2 regions of the Actinoplanes octamycinicus genome follow, and region 1 is predicted to be linked to the other one. Evidence: riboswitches for the same ligand, from Rfam matches in the RefSeq annotation. Region 1 holds a riboswitch; the other holds the start of a gene.
What was found. Region 1 has a riboswitch for cyclic di-AMP ahead of BJY16_RS16485 (C40 family peptidase). Riboswitches for the same ligand answer to the same signal wherever they lie in the genome.
Positions count from the first base shown of each region.

Region 1 (7,370 bases):
GCGCCCACGGGGCGTTCAGGTTTGTCGGTCATGTGCAGGTCTACCGCCCCAACGGCTCGTCGGTTCAGGACAAGGTCGTGCAGTCGATTCCGCGCTCGTCGTCGTCGTCAAGCCGGGGCCGCGGCGAACCGCAAGCCCCGTCGGGCCGGGACTGCGGCGAACCGCAAGCCCCGTCGGGCCGGGACTGCGGCGAACCGCAAGCCCCGTCGGGCCGGGACTGCGGCGAACCGCAAGCCCCGTCGGGCCGGGACTGCGGCGAACCGCAAGCCCCGTCGGGCCGGGACTGCGGCGAACCGCAAGCCCCGTCGGGCCGGGACTGCGGCGAACCGCAAGCCCCGTCGGGCCGGGACTGCGGCGAACCGCAAACCCCGCCGGACCGGGGTAGCGGCGAACCGCGCCTCCCCGGACCCGTCAGGCCGGACCCGTCAGGCCGGGGTCGTCGCGGCGAACCGCTCGCCCCGCAGACGCTCCGGCCAGCTGTCGTCAAGGGGCGCAAGCCTATCCGCGCCGGTGGCCCAACGCAGTAGCAGATCGGCTATCGCTGGGTTGCGAGCCAGCGCCGGCCCGTGCGAATACGTCCCGATGATCTTGCCGGCCCAGGCGCCCTCGGTGTGTCCGTCGTTGCCGACGCCGCCGGTGACCCGGGCCAGCGGTGCGGCGTGTTGGCCCAGGTGGGTGCGGCCGCCGTGGTTCTCGAAGCCGGTCAGCGGGGGCAGCCCGAGCCGCGGGTCGATGTCGCCCCGCAGCTCGCCGACGGCCCGGCTCTCACCCCGGTCCGAGGTGATGTCGAGCAGACCGAGCCCGGCACATTTCGTCCCCTTGGCGAAGAACGAATGACCGAACAGCTGGTAACCCGCGCAGATGGCCAGGACCGCAGCGCCCTGGTTGACCGCGCGGTGCAACCCGCCGTCGGTGATCAGCCGCTGCGAGGCCAGCGACTGCGGGCCGTCCTCGCCGCCGCCGATCAGGTAGATGTCGGCGGTGGTCGGCATCTGCATGTCGGAGCGGACCTCGTAGGTCTCCACCGGGATGCCGCGGGCGGCCGCCCGGTGCGCCAGGATCAGCAGGTTGCCCCGGTCACCGTAGGTGGAGAGCAGATCCGGGTAGATCCAGACGATCCGCAAGGTGCTGTCGTTCATGCTGTGACCTCGGTGTTAGTTGACACGGTCGAGCACCGCGCGGATGTCCTGGAACGCCGTGTAGTTGGCGATCACCTCGAGCCGGCCGGGCGGCACCGCCGCGAGCGCCTGGTCGAAGGTTTGTACGTGCTGGAACGGCACACGGTTCACTTCGAGCCGGACGGCCAGGTCGTAGGCCCGGTCGCCGGTGATCAGCACGGGCCGGTCGCGCAGCGGGGCGAAGTCGACGTCCCACAGCCACGAGGTGTCCAGCCCGTCCGGGTCCCGCGCGTTGATCGAGAGCAGCGTCGGCGCCTGGTCGGCCATGTCGAACGCCTCCAGCCAGCTCGCCGGGTTCTTGGCGAGCAGCAGCCGGATGTTGCGGCCGTCCCGGTCGACCTGCGCGTAGCGCCCGGCGATCGAGGTCACCCGGGAGAGCCGGGGGAGGGCCTCGATCGGGCGGACCCCGAACTCGCCGGCGACCGCGAGGGCGGTGGCCGCGTTACCCAGGTTGACCTTGCCGGGGAGCTGGAGCTTGACCAGGTGCCAGTCGCCGCGCGGGTCGATCACCCCGTCCTCCTCGACCACCCACTGCGGGACCGGTCGGCGCAGCGGGCAGCCGGTGCACCACCAGTCGCCGTTGGCCCGCTCGATCGGGTGGCCGCTCTCCGGGCAGACGAACGAGTCGTCGTGCCAGCGCTGGCCGGCGCTGAACCAGGTGGTCTGCGGGCTGCCGGCGGCCGCCCAGACCACCATCGGGTCGTCCGCGTTGGCCACCACCCGGATCTCGGGGTGGCCGGCCAGCGCGGTCTTCCACAGCTGCGCCATCATCGCCACCTCCTTCGCCCGGTCGAGCTGGTCGCGGGAGAGGTTGAGCAGCGCCACCACCTTGGGCCGGGTGGCGTCGATCACCTGGGCCAGGTAGTGCTCGTCGACCTCGAGCACGGCGAACGGGGTGTGCCCCTCTTTCGCCAGCGCGGAGGTGTGACCGGTGGGCATGTTGGCGCCGTAGCCGTTGGTGGCGACCCGGCCGAGCACGCCGACCGCGGCCGCGGTGAGCCGGGTGGTGGTGGTCTTGCCGTTGGTGCCGGAGACCAGCGCGACGGCGCGGCCGGACGCGAGGTGGGACAGCAGGTCCGGATCGATCTTGAGGCCGATCCAGCCGCCGATCACCGATCCGTCGCCGCGTCCCGCGGCCCTGGAGAGCGCGGCCGCGGTCTTCGACGCGGTGGTCGCGACTATGGCCCGCAGGGGCATCTTCCCGTCCGTCACGCCAGCGAGGGTACCGGACCCCGGGGTTACGTCGAGTTGCCGGAAGGCTCCCGGCGCCGTTGCCGGCCCCCCACCCCATTCGGATTACCACGTTTGCGCCGCTGACCCGACGTTTCGAGGTTCCGAACGGGTTACCCGCGCAGAAATTGTGTGTTCTGGTTCACTGGTCGGATTCGACGCTGTGTAGCTGACCGAACGCAACCGGTGATGACATTTGTCTTCCGGAGGTAACAAATTGGACAGCGCCCAGAATGCCAAACACGCTGAGTAACCGGATCGCACCTGACGATCATGAGCGAAGTCGGGTACCAAAGATTCACCGGCGGCAACCGCTCGCCGGCCGCGCCGATCCGGCTCACGCCGAGCCCTGCCCCGGGCTGGACGACGCGACCATCACGCACCAGAACGCTGACAAGGCATCAGGGGGCAGGGACGGGGGACCCACCAACCGGTCCCGGCCGCGCCGCACGCCCCACAAGCGGCGCACCCGGCCGGACCTCGGGGTGAAGCCACCATCGGTGGCCGGGCAAGCCTTCCCGCCCGAACCCGACAGCTAACCTCGCAGGCGTGCCGGAGGGATATCTCTACCGTGCACGAACACAGTTCGAGCCGGGGCCGCCGCATGTCCGGCGCCGGTACCGTCGCACTGTCCCTGGGCCTCTGCCTCTGCGCCGGCCAGCTCGTAGGAGCCTCGCCGGCGGCCGCGTCCGCCACTCCGGTCGCGAGCGCCACCACCGCCACCACGGCGGCGGCAGCCAAGGTCACGCCCAAGTTGACCGCTTCGGTCAACACCCGGAAGCTCCCCTGGGGCTCCACCCTCAAGGTCACCGCCAAGGTCATCGACCCGCGCACCGGCAAGGTCGCCAAGGGCACGGTCCGGCTGCAGGCCTGGCGCACCAACAAATGGGTCACCTGGGACACCGAGACCGTGAAGAGCGGTGCGGTGACCCTGGCGGCCCGGCCCGACAAGAAGGGCGTCGGTTCCGGCGTCACCGTCCGCACCCTCTTCACCGGCAGCGGCTACAACCAGGCCGCCAGCGGCAAGGTGAAGATCACCCTGAAGTCCAGCGGGGCCAAGGTCCTCGCCGAGGCGAAGAAGCACAAGGGCGCGCTCTACAAGTTCGGCGCCTCCGGTCCCAAGCGGTTCGACTGCTCCGGGTTCACCCAGTACGTCTACAAGAAGGCGGCCGGCAAGAAGCTGCCGCACAAGGCGAACCTGCAGCAGAAGTACGGCAAGTCGGTCAGCAAGTCGAAGAAGCAGGTCGGTGACCTGATCGTCTTCCGCTCCGGCTCCTACGGGTCCCACGTCGGCATCTACGCCGGCGGCGGCTACATGTACGACTCGCCGCACACCGGCGCCCGGGTCGGCAAGCACAAGATCTACGGCAGCAACTACGTCGTGCGGCGGATGGTCGCCTGACAGCACGTAGTAAGTAAGGACACATCGCCAGTGGGGCGCGACCCGGTTCGGGTCGCGCCCCACTGGCGTTCCGCGTGCGGTCCGCCGCCAGGTTCCGGTCCGCGCATCCCGGTCCGCCGCCGGGTTCCGGTCCGCGCATCCCGGGCCGCTGCCGATTCCCGGTACGCCGAGGTGCCCGGTCATCGGCCGAAGGACGGCGGCTCCCGGACGGTCCACACAGACCGGCCCGACGGTCCACTGTCGCCCTCCCGGACCCTCCACTCGCGCCACCTGGAGCGCTCCACTCTGCTCCACCGGGCCGCTCCACTTCCCTCCCCACCGTGCTCCGACGGGTCGCGCGACGGGTTGAAGTGCCCTTTTCGAGCGGAGTTTTCGGACCCCGTGTGCCGGATGTCGGAAACCGGACCTGGTTGATCATGCTCCGCCCCTCCACTCCGCCCCACCACCTGTGAACTGGGATTACGTCCGCGAAAACGGCTCGCGAGCCAACGCTTTCGGGTTGCAGGTGGAGGGAAGTGGAGTAGAGTGGGGCGCAGTGGCAGGACTGAGGGAACGTGACCGAGAGCCTGCCGGCCCGAGTTGACAGACGGTCCACTCCCTCCGCGAAGGAGCGGCCGTCCCGGCAAAGGGGTGGGGGCCGATGTTCCTCGGCACGCACACCCCTCGGCTGGACGAGAAGGGCCGGCTGATCCTCCCGGCCAAGTTCCGGGATGAGCTGGCGGGAGGTGTCGTGATCACGAAAGGACAGGAGCGCTGTCTGTACGTGTTCCCGATGCCGGAGTTCCAGCGCATCGCGGGCCAGCTGCGCGAGGCGCCGGTGACCAACAAGGCCGCCCGGGCTTACAGCCGGGTGTTCTTCGCCAGCGCCCACGACGAGGTGCCTGACAAACAGGGCCGGGTCACCATCCCCGCACACCTGCGGGAGTACGCGAGTCTCGGCCGGGATCTCGTGGTGATCGGGGCCAGCACCCGGGTCGAGATCTGGGACAAGCAGTCCTGGGACGACTACCTCTCGGCGAGCGAGGAAGAGTTCGCCGACATCGAGGAGGGGGTGCTGCCCGGCGGACTGTAAGGCGTGGCACTCGGTGGGCCGCTGGGAGTTCCGGCCCGACCGCCACTGCTTGCCGTACTGCGAGATCTCCAGCCGCTCCCGCTCCTGGCGCCTCTTCCCCGGCGCCAGGCGCGTGTCCAGGGCCGGTCATGCCGGCGCGGGACAGAGCGGATGGGGATCTGGCGGTACGGATGGCGGCCGGGCCGGCATGGCAGCAACAGGTAACAACCGGGTGACACGCGATCAGGTGGGGCAATGGGGGTCGACATGGGGGAGCCGCGCGGTGCGCACGTTCCGGTGCTGCTGGAACGCTGCCTCGAGCTGCTCGGTCCGGCCCTGGCCCGGCCCGGCGCGGTGCACGTCGACTTCACGCTGGGCCTCGGCGGGCATGCCGAGGCGGTGCTGGAGCGGTTCCCGGACGTCACCCTGATCGGACTCGACCGGGACACCGAGGCGCTCGCCCACTCGCGGCACCGGCTGGCCCGATTCGCCGAGCGGACCCACCTGGTGCACGCGGTCTACCACGAGCTGCCCCGGGTGCTCGCCGAGCTGGACCTGCCGGCGATCCAGAGCGGACTGTTCGACCTGGGTGTCTCCTCGCTGCAGCTGGACGAGGCGGACCGCGGCTTCGCGTACGCGCAGGACGCCCCGCTGGACATGCGGATGGACCAGTCCCGGGGGATCACCGCGGAAGAGGTCGTCAACACGTACGAGCCGGGTGAGCTGGTCCGCATCCTCCGGCAGTACGGCGAGGAGAAGTTCGCGCCGCGGATCGTCTCGTCGATCGTGCGGGAGCGGGCGAAACAGCGGATCGTCTCGACCCAGCGGCTGGCCGAGCTGGTCAAGGACGCCATTCCCGCCGCCGCGCGGCGAACGGGTGGAAATCCCGCGAAAAGGTCGTTCCAGGCACTACGCATTGAGGTGAACGGCGAGCTCGAGGTGCTGGAATCCGCGATTCCGGCGGCTTTGGACGCCTTGTCGCCCGCCGGGCGACTTGTGGTGATGAGTTATCAATCGTTGGAGGACAAGATCGTCAAGCGCGCCGTCACCGCGAGGGCGCGCAGCACCGGGCCGATCGACCTGCCGGTCGAGCTGCCCGGCACCGGCCCCACGCTGCGGCTGCTGACCCGAGGGTCGGAGCTGCCCAGCGAGGCGGAGGTGGCGGAGAACCCGCGGGCGGCCTCGGTGAAGCTGCGCGCGGTGGAACGGCTGGACGAGAACGAGAGCAGGGCGAACCAGGGACCACGGGCCGGTCGCGAACGGCCTCGCATGGCAACAACGCACGGGGGGCAAGGGCGGAAACGCCCTAGGGCGGACGAAGAGGGGGAGGGGGAAGCATGAGCGAGCGAACCAACGCGCCGCGGTCGGGGGGCCGTGCGGCGCAACCACGCTCCACGGCGGGCGAGCGTGGGCGCGGGGCGAGCCGCGATGCCCGGAGCGAGGGGGCCGGCGTCCGGGGGGCGCGCCGGTCCGACACGCGCCGGTCCGGGACCGGGCGGGAGGACCGCCGGGAGCGGGCCGGCCTGCGGGTCGAGGGGGAGATCGAGGTGACCGTCGAGGGCACCGCGGCCAAGCGGCTGGACACCGCCGAGACGGCCACGCCGGCGCTGCCGCGCCTGCGGGTCGCGCCGCCGCTGCCGATCCGCGCGCCGCGGCCGACCTTCGCGGCCGGCGTGGTCGCGCTGGTCCTGGTCGGTGTGGTGGGCATCCTGCTGATCAACACCAAGACCATGGAGCAGTCGTTCCGGCTGGACGCGCTCCGGGACAGCCAGGCCGAGCTCGCCGAGCAGCAGCAGGAGCTGGACCAGCAGCTGATCCAGGTGTCCAGCCCGGGCAACCTGGAGGCCGCCGCGCGCCGGCTGGGCCTGGTCCGGGCGGACAACCCGGCGATGATCCGGCTCCCGGACGGCAAGATCATCCGGCCGCCGACGCCGGGCCACGGCCCGGTCTCGGTGACCGCGCAGGACTCGCTGCCGACGACCGGCGCGGACGCCGACCCCAGCAAGGGCGCCGGCGGCAAGCAGCAGCCGGCCGCGGGTGCGGACGACGCCGGCCAGAACGGCGCCGGTCAGAACGACGCCGGCCAGAACGCTGTGGGAACGGGGCAGTAAGCCGTGTCGCCGCGAGACGACGAGACACCGCGCCGGGGCACTCCGCCCCGGCGCGCTGCGTCGCGTGCCGTTCCGCCGGAGGAGACCGACCAGCCGGAGCGGCCGGAGCGGCGCGGTTTCTCCAGCATCGGCGAGGCGCGGGCGTACACGCCGCGCGGGCGGACGGTGGCCGAGCGCGGCCGCACCCCGCGGACCGGGCGCACCGCCGACCCGTTCCGCCCGGCCCTGCAGGTGGTCGAGGGCGGCGAGGGCGCGCCCCGGGCCCGGCAGCGGGGCTCGCGCACCGGCGAGCCGCCGGCCGCCGAGCGGGACCGCGCGCCACGCGAGCCACGCGAGCCACGCGAGCCGCGGGAGAAGAGCACCAGCCGGAGCCGGGAGGCACGGGAGAGCACGTCCCG
Region 1 covers NZ_JACHNB010000001.1:3,671,894-3,679,263, forward strand. The annotation lists gene BJY16_RS16470 (TVP38/TMEM64 family protein) at 1-32, opposite strand, end outside; gene BJY16_RS16475 (type 1 glutamine amidotransferase) at 426-1,139, opposite strand; gene BJY16_RS16480 (Mur ligase family protein) at 1,155-2,375, opposite strand; cyclic di-AMP (ydaO/yuaA leader) riboswitch at 2,842-2,973, shown strand; gene BJY16_RS16485 (C40 family peptidase) at 3,013-3,810, shown strand; gene mraZ (division/cell wall cluster transcriptional repressor MraZ) at 4,451-4,882, shown strand; gene rsmH (16S rRNA (cytosine(1402)-N(4))-methyltransferase RsmH) at 5,117-6,202, shown strand; gene ftsL (cell division protein FtsL) at 6,199-6,972, shown strand; gene BJY16_RS16505 (penicillin-binding transpeptidase domain-containing protein) at 6,976-7,370, shown strand, end outside.

Region 2 (7,370 bases), 1.3 Mb from region 1:
CAGATGAAAGCGGACAGGGCTTACCAGTACGCCGCGGCCCAGTCCCGTGAGGAGATGACCGCGGCCGTGATGCTCGACGCCCTGAGCGCGTCCCCCGATCAGGACGCCGCGCTGGCATACTTCCTCGGTCAGCTGCCCCCCGGCGCGATCCAAGCCGCCCTGAACGCGACGCCGAAAGAGACGTGACCGCACTCCTCCTCGGAACCCTCGGGCTGACCCTGTCGCTGGTCGTCCCGGGCGTTCTGGCCGGCGCCCGCTGGCCGGACCGCGCCCCGGTCGCCGCCGTCCTGCTCTGGCAGGCGCTCACCCTGACCGCGGTGCTCTGCGCGCTCGGCGTGGTCCTGGCCGCCCCGGAGGAGCTGACCCGGGCGGCCGGCGCCGATCACCCGTGGACCGTGGCGGCGCTGGTGTTCTCGCTGGCGGTCGCGGCCACCATCGTGATCCGGCTGCTGATCTCGCTGATCCGGGTGAGTGCCCGGGCCCGGGCCCGCCGCGAGCGGCACCGCACCCTGGTCGACCTGCTGGACCGGGTGGAGCGGCACCGCGAGCTGGGCGGCGCCGAGGTGCGGGTGCTGGACGGCGCGCTGCCGCTGGCCTACTGCGTGCCCGGCCGGGAGCCCCGGGTGGTGCTCAGCGACGCGGTGCTGCGGATCCTGGACCGCGAGCAGGTGGACGCGGTGCTCGCCCACGAGCAGGCGCACCTGCGGCACCGGCACGAGCTGGTGATGGAGTCGTTCACCGCGTTCTACCAGGCGGTGCCGCGCCCGCTGCGGTCCCGGGCGCCGCTGGACGCGGTGCATCTGCTGCTGGAGATGGTGGCCGACGACGCGGCCCGGCGGCGGACCGGGCCGGTCCCGCTGCGCGCCGCGCTGGCCCGGCTGTCCGACGCCGTCCCCCTGGCGGAGGAGGCCCCGGCCGACCCGGCGGGTGAATCGCGCTCCCGCAGGCTCGACCGGCTGGCCGGTCCGGCGCCCACCTCGAGGGGTCTGTCGGTGCTCGCCGGGGTCGCCGCAGCCGGTCTGCTGGTGTTACCCACGGTGATTCTGGTGGTGCCCTGGCTGGGGCAGGCCCTGGATGCCTGGCCGTTCCGGTCACTCTGAGTGCCGCTCGCTGTGCGGGCGGTATCGCCACGCGGGCAAGCTTCATTTGCCCGCATGATCCGAGTACGGTGGTCCCCGGTTCGGCAGCCCCCCATCGTCCAACCGGCCGATCTGACGAACCACCGCCTAATCGCCGCAACGGCGAGCCGGGGACCCAGGTGTGTGGGGTGAAGCCGCGTTCCCGCGGCCGGGCGTGCTTCCCGCTCGAACCCGTCAGCTAACCCGGTCGGCGGCCGAGTGGAAGAAAGGACAACGCACCTACGTGAAACGCGGACTACGCGGCCTGCTTTTCGCGGTGGCCGCTGCCGGACTCGTTCTCACCGGACCTGTCGTTGCCCACGCCACGCCCTCGCCGGGCAGCGTCGAAGATCAGATCGACAAGCAGTGGAACGAGCTCGAGCCCGTCATCGAGGACTACAACGACGTGCACGGCAAGCTCCTCAAACTGCAGAAGCAGCAGAAGCAGCTGAACCAGACGCTCGCTCCGCTGCAGAAGCAGGTCGACGCGGCCCTGGTGGAGGTGCGCGGCCTGGCCTCGGACGCCTACATGCAGGGTCCGCCGAGCGCCCTCGGCGCGATCCTCAGCGGTGATCCGAACGCGCTGACCGAGAAGCTCTCGCTCCTCGAGCAGCTGGCCAGCGACCGTCAGGAGTCGATCGGCGACGTCGTGAAGCTCCGCGACAAGTACGCAGCCGACAAGGAGAAACTGGACGCTCTGGCGTCCGAGATCGCCACTCGGGACACCGACCTCAAGACCAAGAAGTCGGCGATCGAGAAGGAGATCACCTCCCTGCAGAAACTGCGGATCAAGGCGTACGGCGACACGGACGACGGTCCGTTCAAGACCGGTCCGTGCCCGGTGGACTACACCAACGACAAGGGTGGCCGGGCCGCGCAGCGGGCCTGCGACCTGATCGGCAAGCCCTACGTCTTCGGTTCCGAGGGTCCGAACAGCTACGACTGCTCGGGTCTGACGAAAGAGGCGTGGAAGGCCGTCGGCGTGCATCTCGAGCACTACACCAAGGACCAGTGGGGGTCCACGAAATCGGTGAGCCGGAGCGAGTTGAGGCCGGGTGACCTGGTCTTCTACTACTCCGACGTGCACCATGTGGCGATCTACATCGGTGGCGGCATGGTGGTGCACGCTCCGCACACGGGCGACCACGTGCGGATGGCGACGATCGATCGCGGTCCGATCGCCGGCTATCGCCGGCCCGCGGGCTAGCGCTCCGGCTCAGGTGACAGGGCCGCTTCCGGTTTTCTCCGGGAGCGGCCCTGTCTCTTTCACACCCCTGGCGTACGGCCGGAAGCGCCGGCCAGCACTTTCCTCAGCAGCGCGGTGAACTGGTCGCGCTCCTGCGCGGTCAGCGGCGCCAGCAACTCGTCCTGGATCGCCGCCGCCCGCTCGGCCAGCTCCCGCGCCCGCTCCTGACCCTTCTCGGTCACCGTGATGACGTTGCGCCGCCGGTCCGCCGGGTCGGGCGAGCGCGCCACATAGCCGTCCGCCTCCAGCTCGTTGAGCGCGCCCACCAGGTCGCTGAGGTGGATGCCGGTGCGCCGCCCGAGCGCCGCCTGGCTGGCCGGCCCGTCGGCGAGCAGCGACTCCAGCAAGCGGTAGTGATAACCGCGCGCCCCCACCGCGGCGAATCCGTCGCCGACCAGCCGGTGCGCGTGCGCGGCGGTCTGGGTGAGCAGCCAGCTCGGCAGATGGTCCATGTGTCCAGCGTAACATTGGACTGACTAACGTTAGATGCTCTAACGTTAGTCGTATGAACGAATTCCGGCTCCATCTCCCGCAGTCCGATCTCGACGACCTGGCCGACCGGCTGTCCCGCACCCGCTGGCCCGACGAGCTGCCCGGCGCCGGCGACGACTACGGCATCCCGCTCGCCCGGGTCCGTGCCCTCGCCGACCGATGGCTCAAGTTCGACTGGCGCGCCCACGAGGACGAGCTGAACGCGTACCCGCAGTTCGTCACCGAGATCGGCGGCGACCGGGTCGACTTCATGCACCTGCGGCACCCCGACCCGGCCGCGCTGCCGATCGTGCTCACCCACGGCTGGCCCGGCTCCACCGTCGAGTTCCTCGACGTCGTCGACCGGCTCGCCGAGCACTTCCACGTGGTCGTCCCGGCCATCCCGGGATTCGGCCTGTCCGGGCCGACCACCCGGCGCGGCTGGAGCCAGCAGCGGGTCGCCGAGGCGTGGGCCGAGCTGATGGCCTCGCTCGGCTACCGGCGCTACGGCGCACAGGGCGGCGACTGGGGTTCCGGCATCTCCCGGCACCTGGCCGGCGCCGCCCCGGACAACGTGGTCGGCGTGCACATCAACTACCTGCCCACACCCGGCTCGCCGGACGGGCTCTCCCCGGCCGACCAGGCCCGCCTGGCGAAGACCATGGAGCTGGCCAAGAACCGCCATCCGCACCAGCTGCTGTTCGCCTCCGGTCCGCAGACCCCGGCCTACGCCCTCAACGACTCACCCACCGGTCTGCTCGCCTTCTGGGCGGACAAGTTCGACCGCTGGTCCGACCCGGCCACCCCGGTGCCCGACGACCGCATCCTGGCCGACGTCGCCCACCACTGGTTCCACCGGACCGCCGCCTCATCCGCCCGGCTGGTCAAGGAGAGCGGCGTGAACGTCCCGGTGACCTGCGCGGCCCCACTCGGCGTCGCGGTCCTGCCGGCCGACATCACCCAGGCGATCCGCCCGCTGGTCGAGCAGCGCTACGACGTCCGGCACTGGACGGAGTTCCCGCGGGGCGGCCACTTCGCCGCGCTGGAGGTCCCGGACCTGTTCGCCGAGGACGTCACCACGTTCTTCCGCACCCTCGACAACCGCTGACCGCGCGGCTGGTCCGTGCCCGCGTTCCGGTCCGCGCCCATCTTCGTGTTTCGGCCCGCGTTGGGTCCGTGCCCGCGTTGGGTCCGTGCCCGCGTTGGGTCCGTGCCCGCGTTGCCGTCCGCGTTCGCGTTGCGGTCCGTGCCGGCGTTGCGGTCCGTGCCGGCGTTGCGGTCGGTGCCCGCGTTGCGGTCCGTGCCCGCGTTGCGGTCCGTGCCCGCGTTGCGGTCCGTGCCGGCGTTGCGGTCCGTGCTCGCGTTGCGGTCCGTGCCCACCTTCCAGACCCCGCCCACCCAGGGGGAGCCGCCCGAAGACAGTGTGACGCGGAAACGAGATCGCGCGGGGATGGGCTGTGGACAACATGCTGATGTGGATTACTCGCGGCTGAGCCGGCAGTGGCCGCCCTTGGGCCAGCCGGCTGAGTCACCCGTCAAGGCCGGTTTGAGATACCCCTCAGCGCCAGCCGGGGACGGTGGGTGGGCCGGGCGCGGGCATAATCGCGTCTCATGAGCGACGCGTTGATCGACAGCCTCACCGCGGCGGTGCAGGCGCGCCCGGACGACCTGCCGCTGCGGCTGCATCTGGCCGAGTTGCTGGTCGCGGCCGGGCGTGGGGTGGAGGCGATCGAGCACGCCGCTCAGGTGCTCAGCCGGGAGCCGGGCAACGACGCGGCTCGCACCTTGATGGCGTCCGCCCTGGCCGGCCCGGCCTCCGCAGCGCCGTCTGCCGTCTCGCCCTCGACGCCGTCCCCGGGGTCACCTTCCGCCTCTCCGCCCTCGGCCCCGTCTCCCGTGCCATCCTCGGCGCAGTCGCCCGAGCCGCCCTCGGCTCCTTCTCCTGCGCCGCCGTCGGCCTCCCCTTCTGTGCCGCCGTCGGCTCCCTCCAACGGAGCGCCCGTGGACTGGGCCGCCATGGAGCAGCAGTTCGGTGACGTCGTCCCGCCCCGCTTCGCGCGCTCCGGCGACGAACCAGAGCCGGTGACCGGTCACGACGACCGGTCCTTCGACGTCGAGCGGTCCACCGTCACCCTCGCCGATGTCGGCGGCATGGCCGAGGTCAAGAAGCGTCTGGAAGTCTCCTTCCTCGGTCCGCTGCGCAACCCCAAGCTGCGCAGCCTGTTCGGCAAGAGCCTGCGCGGCGGCCTGCTGCTCTACGGCCCGCCCGGCTGCGGGAAGACCTTCCTGGCCCGGGCGGTGGCCGGTGAGATGGGCGCGGCGTTCATCTCGTTGTCGATCACGGACGTGCTGAACATGTGGGTCGGCAGCTCCGAGCGCAACCTGCACGACCTGTTCGAGTCGGCGCGCGGGCACGCGCCCTGCGTGCTGTTCCTCGACGAGATCGACGCGCTCGGGCACAAACGCAGCCAGCTGCACTCGTCGGCGATGCGGACCGTGGTCAACCAGCTGCTCACCGAGCTGGACGGGGTGCAGGGCGGCAACGAGGGCGTCTTCGTGCTGGCCGCGACGAACGCGCCGTGGGACGTGGACGCGGCGCTGCGCCGGCCGGGACGGCTGGACCGTACCGTGCTGGTGTTGCCCCCGGACGGCCCGGCGCGGGCCGCGATCGTCGAGTACCACCTGCGGGACCGGCCGGTGGCCGGGGTCGACCTGGACGCGGTCGCCGCGGCCACCGAGAACTTCTCCGGCGCCGACCTGGCGCACCTGTGCGAGACCGCGGCCGAGTTCGCGATGCGCGACTCGATCGCCACCGGCGAGATCCGCATGATCAACCAGGCGGACATGCTGGCCGCGGCCGGCGAGATCCGCCCGTCCACCGACGCCTGGTTCAGTACCGCGCGCAACGTGGCGATGTTCGCGAACCAGAGCGGCGAGTATGACGACCTGGCCGCCTACCTCAAGAAGCGCAAGTCCCGGTGACGGCGCGTTGACGGCCACCTCGCGGGCCCGGTCGCTCGCCGGTGGCGGGCCCGTGGTGACGGCGGCGTCAGGGGAGCGGCTTGCCGGACGGGTGCGGCAGTGACCGCGGCTTCAGGGGAGCTGCCCGCCGGGACGGGGCGACGGTGACGGCGGCTTCAGGGGAGCTGCCCGCCGGCACGGAGCCGCGGTGACGGCGGCTTCCCGGGCGCGGATGTTCGCCGAGCTCGGCCGGTTCGACCAGGCCGAGGCCGAGCTGCGCCGCGCGCTGCTGAACCGGCCCACGGACGTCGAGCTGCTCGCCCTGCTCGCCGCGGTGCTGCGCCTGTCCGGCCGGCCCGCCGAGGCGCTCGCCGTCGCGGACACTGCGGTCGCGGCGGGACCCGCTGGGGCAGGGGCGCATGCGGAACGGGCCGAGAATCTGATCGCGCTGTCGCGTACGGAAGACGCCGTCGCGGCCGCGAGTGAAGCGGTCCGGTTGCGTCCGGGCGAACCGGAAGCGCATCGCGTGCTGGCCCGCGCCCATGTGGCGGCGCGGGATTTCCGGCGGGCCCGGGTCGCCGCCCGGCAGGCGCTCGCCTTCGACCCGCGGTCGGTGCCCAGCCTGCTCACCCTGGCCGAGGTGGAGCGGGTCGCCGGGCATCGCCAGGCCGCCGCGCGAGCCACCCGGGCGGCCCTGGCCGAGGACCCGGACAGTCCCGGCGGCCGCTGGTTGATCGCGCTGCTCGACGCGGAACGGCTGCACGTCGCGGACGCCATGCGCGGCCTGCGGGAACTGGCCGCCGATCATCCGGCCCGGCTCGGCGGCGAGGCGCTGGCGTGGCCGGTCCTGGGCGTGCTGGCCGGTCTGCGGCGAGGGCTCGGGGCGGGCGTGCCGCTGGTGCTGGCGGTGCGTCTGGCGGCGGTCCGGTGGCCGTTCGCCGAGCCGCTGGCGCAGGGGGTCGCGCTGGTCGTCGCGGTGGTGATGGTCGCCTTCGCGGGCCGGGTGCTGCTGCCGGCCGGACGCCTGCCGTGGCGGTGCCTGCGGTTCCTGCCGCGGCGCGCGGTGATCATCGGATTGGTTGCGGCGGGCGCTTCGGTCGCGCTCCTCTTTTGGTACGCGGTGAGCGCGCTGTGGCCGCCCCTGGTCGCCGCTGCGGTGGCGGCCCTGGTGCTGCTCGTCCCGCCGTTGTCGCAGCGGCCGCGCTGATCGCCTCGCTATTGTCGCCGCGCCTGCGCTGATCGCCTCGCCGTTGTTGCCGCGCCTGCGCTGATCGCCTCGCCGTTGTTGCCACGGCGGCCCTGCTCGTCTCGGTGGTGATCGGGTCGCGGCTGCTGCTCGTCCCGGTGCGGGGAAAGTCACTATCAGGGGCATGAATCTTGCACAACTGGCAAGATCGCCGGATGCTGGGCGTCATGGTTGATTCAGGCTCCGCTTGACCGGTGGACACCCGGACTTTGCCGTCCCGGTGACGCCGCAGGTCGGCGAGGGTGTTGCGAGCCGGTACTAGGGTCACCCCGGTGTCCCGCCATATCGCTCTCCTCCAGCGATGTAGCGACTTTTCTCTTTTTATCGG
Region 2 covers NZ_JACHNB010000001.1:4,927,713-4,935,082, forward strand. The annotation lists gene BJY16_RS21535 (BlaI/MecI/CopY family transcriptional regulator) at 1-186, shown strand, start outside; gene BJY16_RS21540 (M56 family metallopeptidase) at 183-1,100, shown strand; cyclic di-AMP (ydaO/yuaA leader) riboswitch at 1,214-1,347, shown strand; gene BJY16_RS21545 (C40 family peptidase) at 1,363-2,325, shown strand; gene BJY16_RS21550 (MarR family winged helix-turn-helix transcriptional regulator) at 2,385-2,816, opposite strand; gene BJY16_RS21555 (epoxide hydrolase family protein) at 2,870-3,943, shown strand; gene BJY16_RS21565 (tetratricopeptide repeat protein) at 4,447-5,817, shown strand; gene BJY16_RS46535 (tetratricopeptide repeat protein) at 6,005-7,003, shown strand.
Region 2: it holds a riboswitch for cyclic di-AMP, as region 1 does, so the genes downstream of both, BJY16_RS21545 (C40 family peptidase) here and BJY16_RS16485 (C40 family peptidase) in region 1, are expected to answer to the same signal.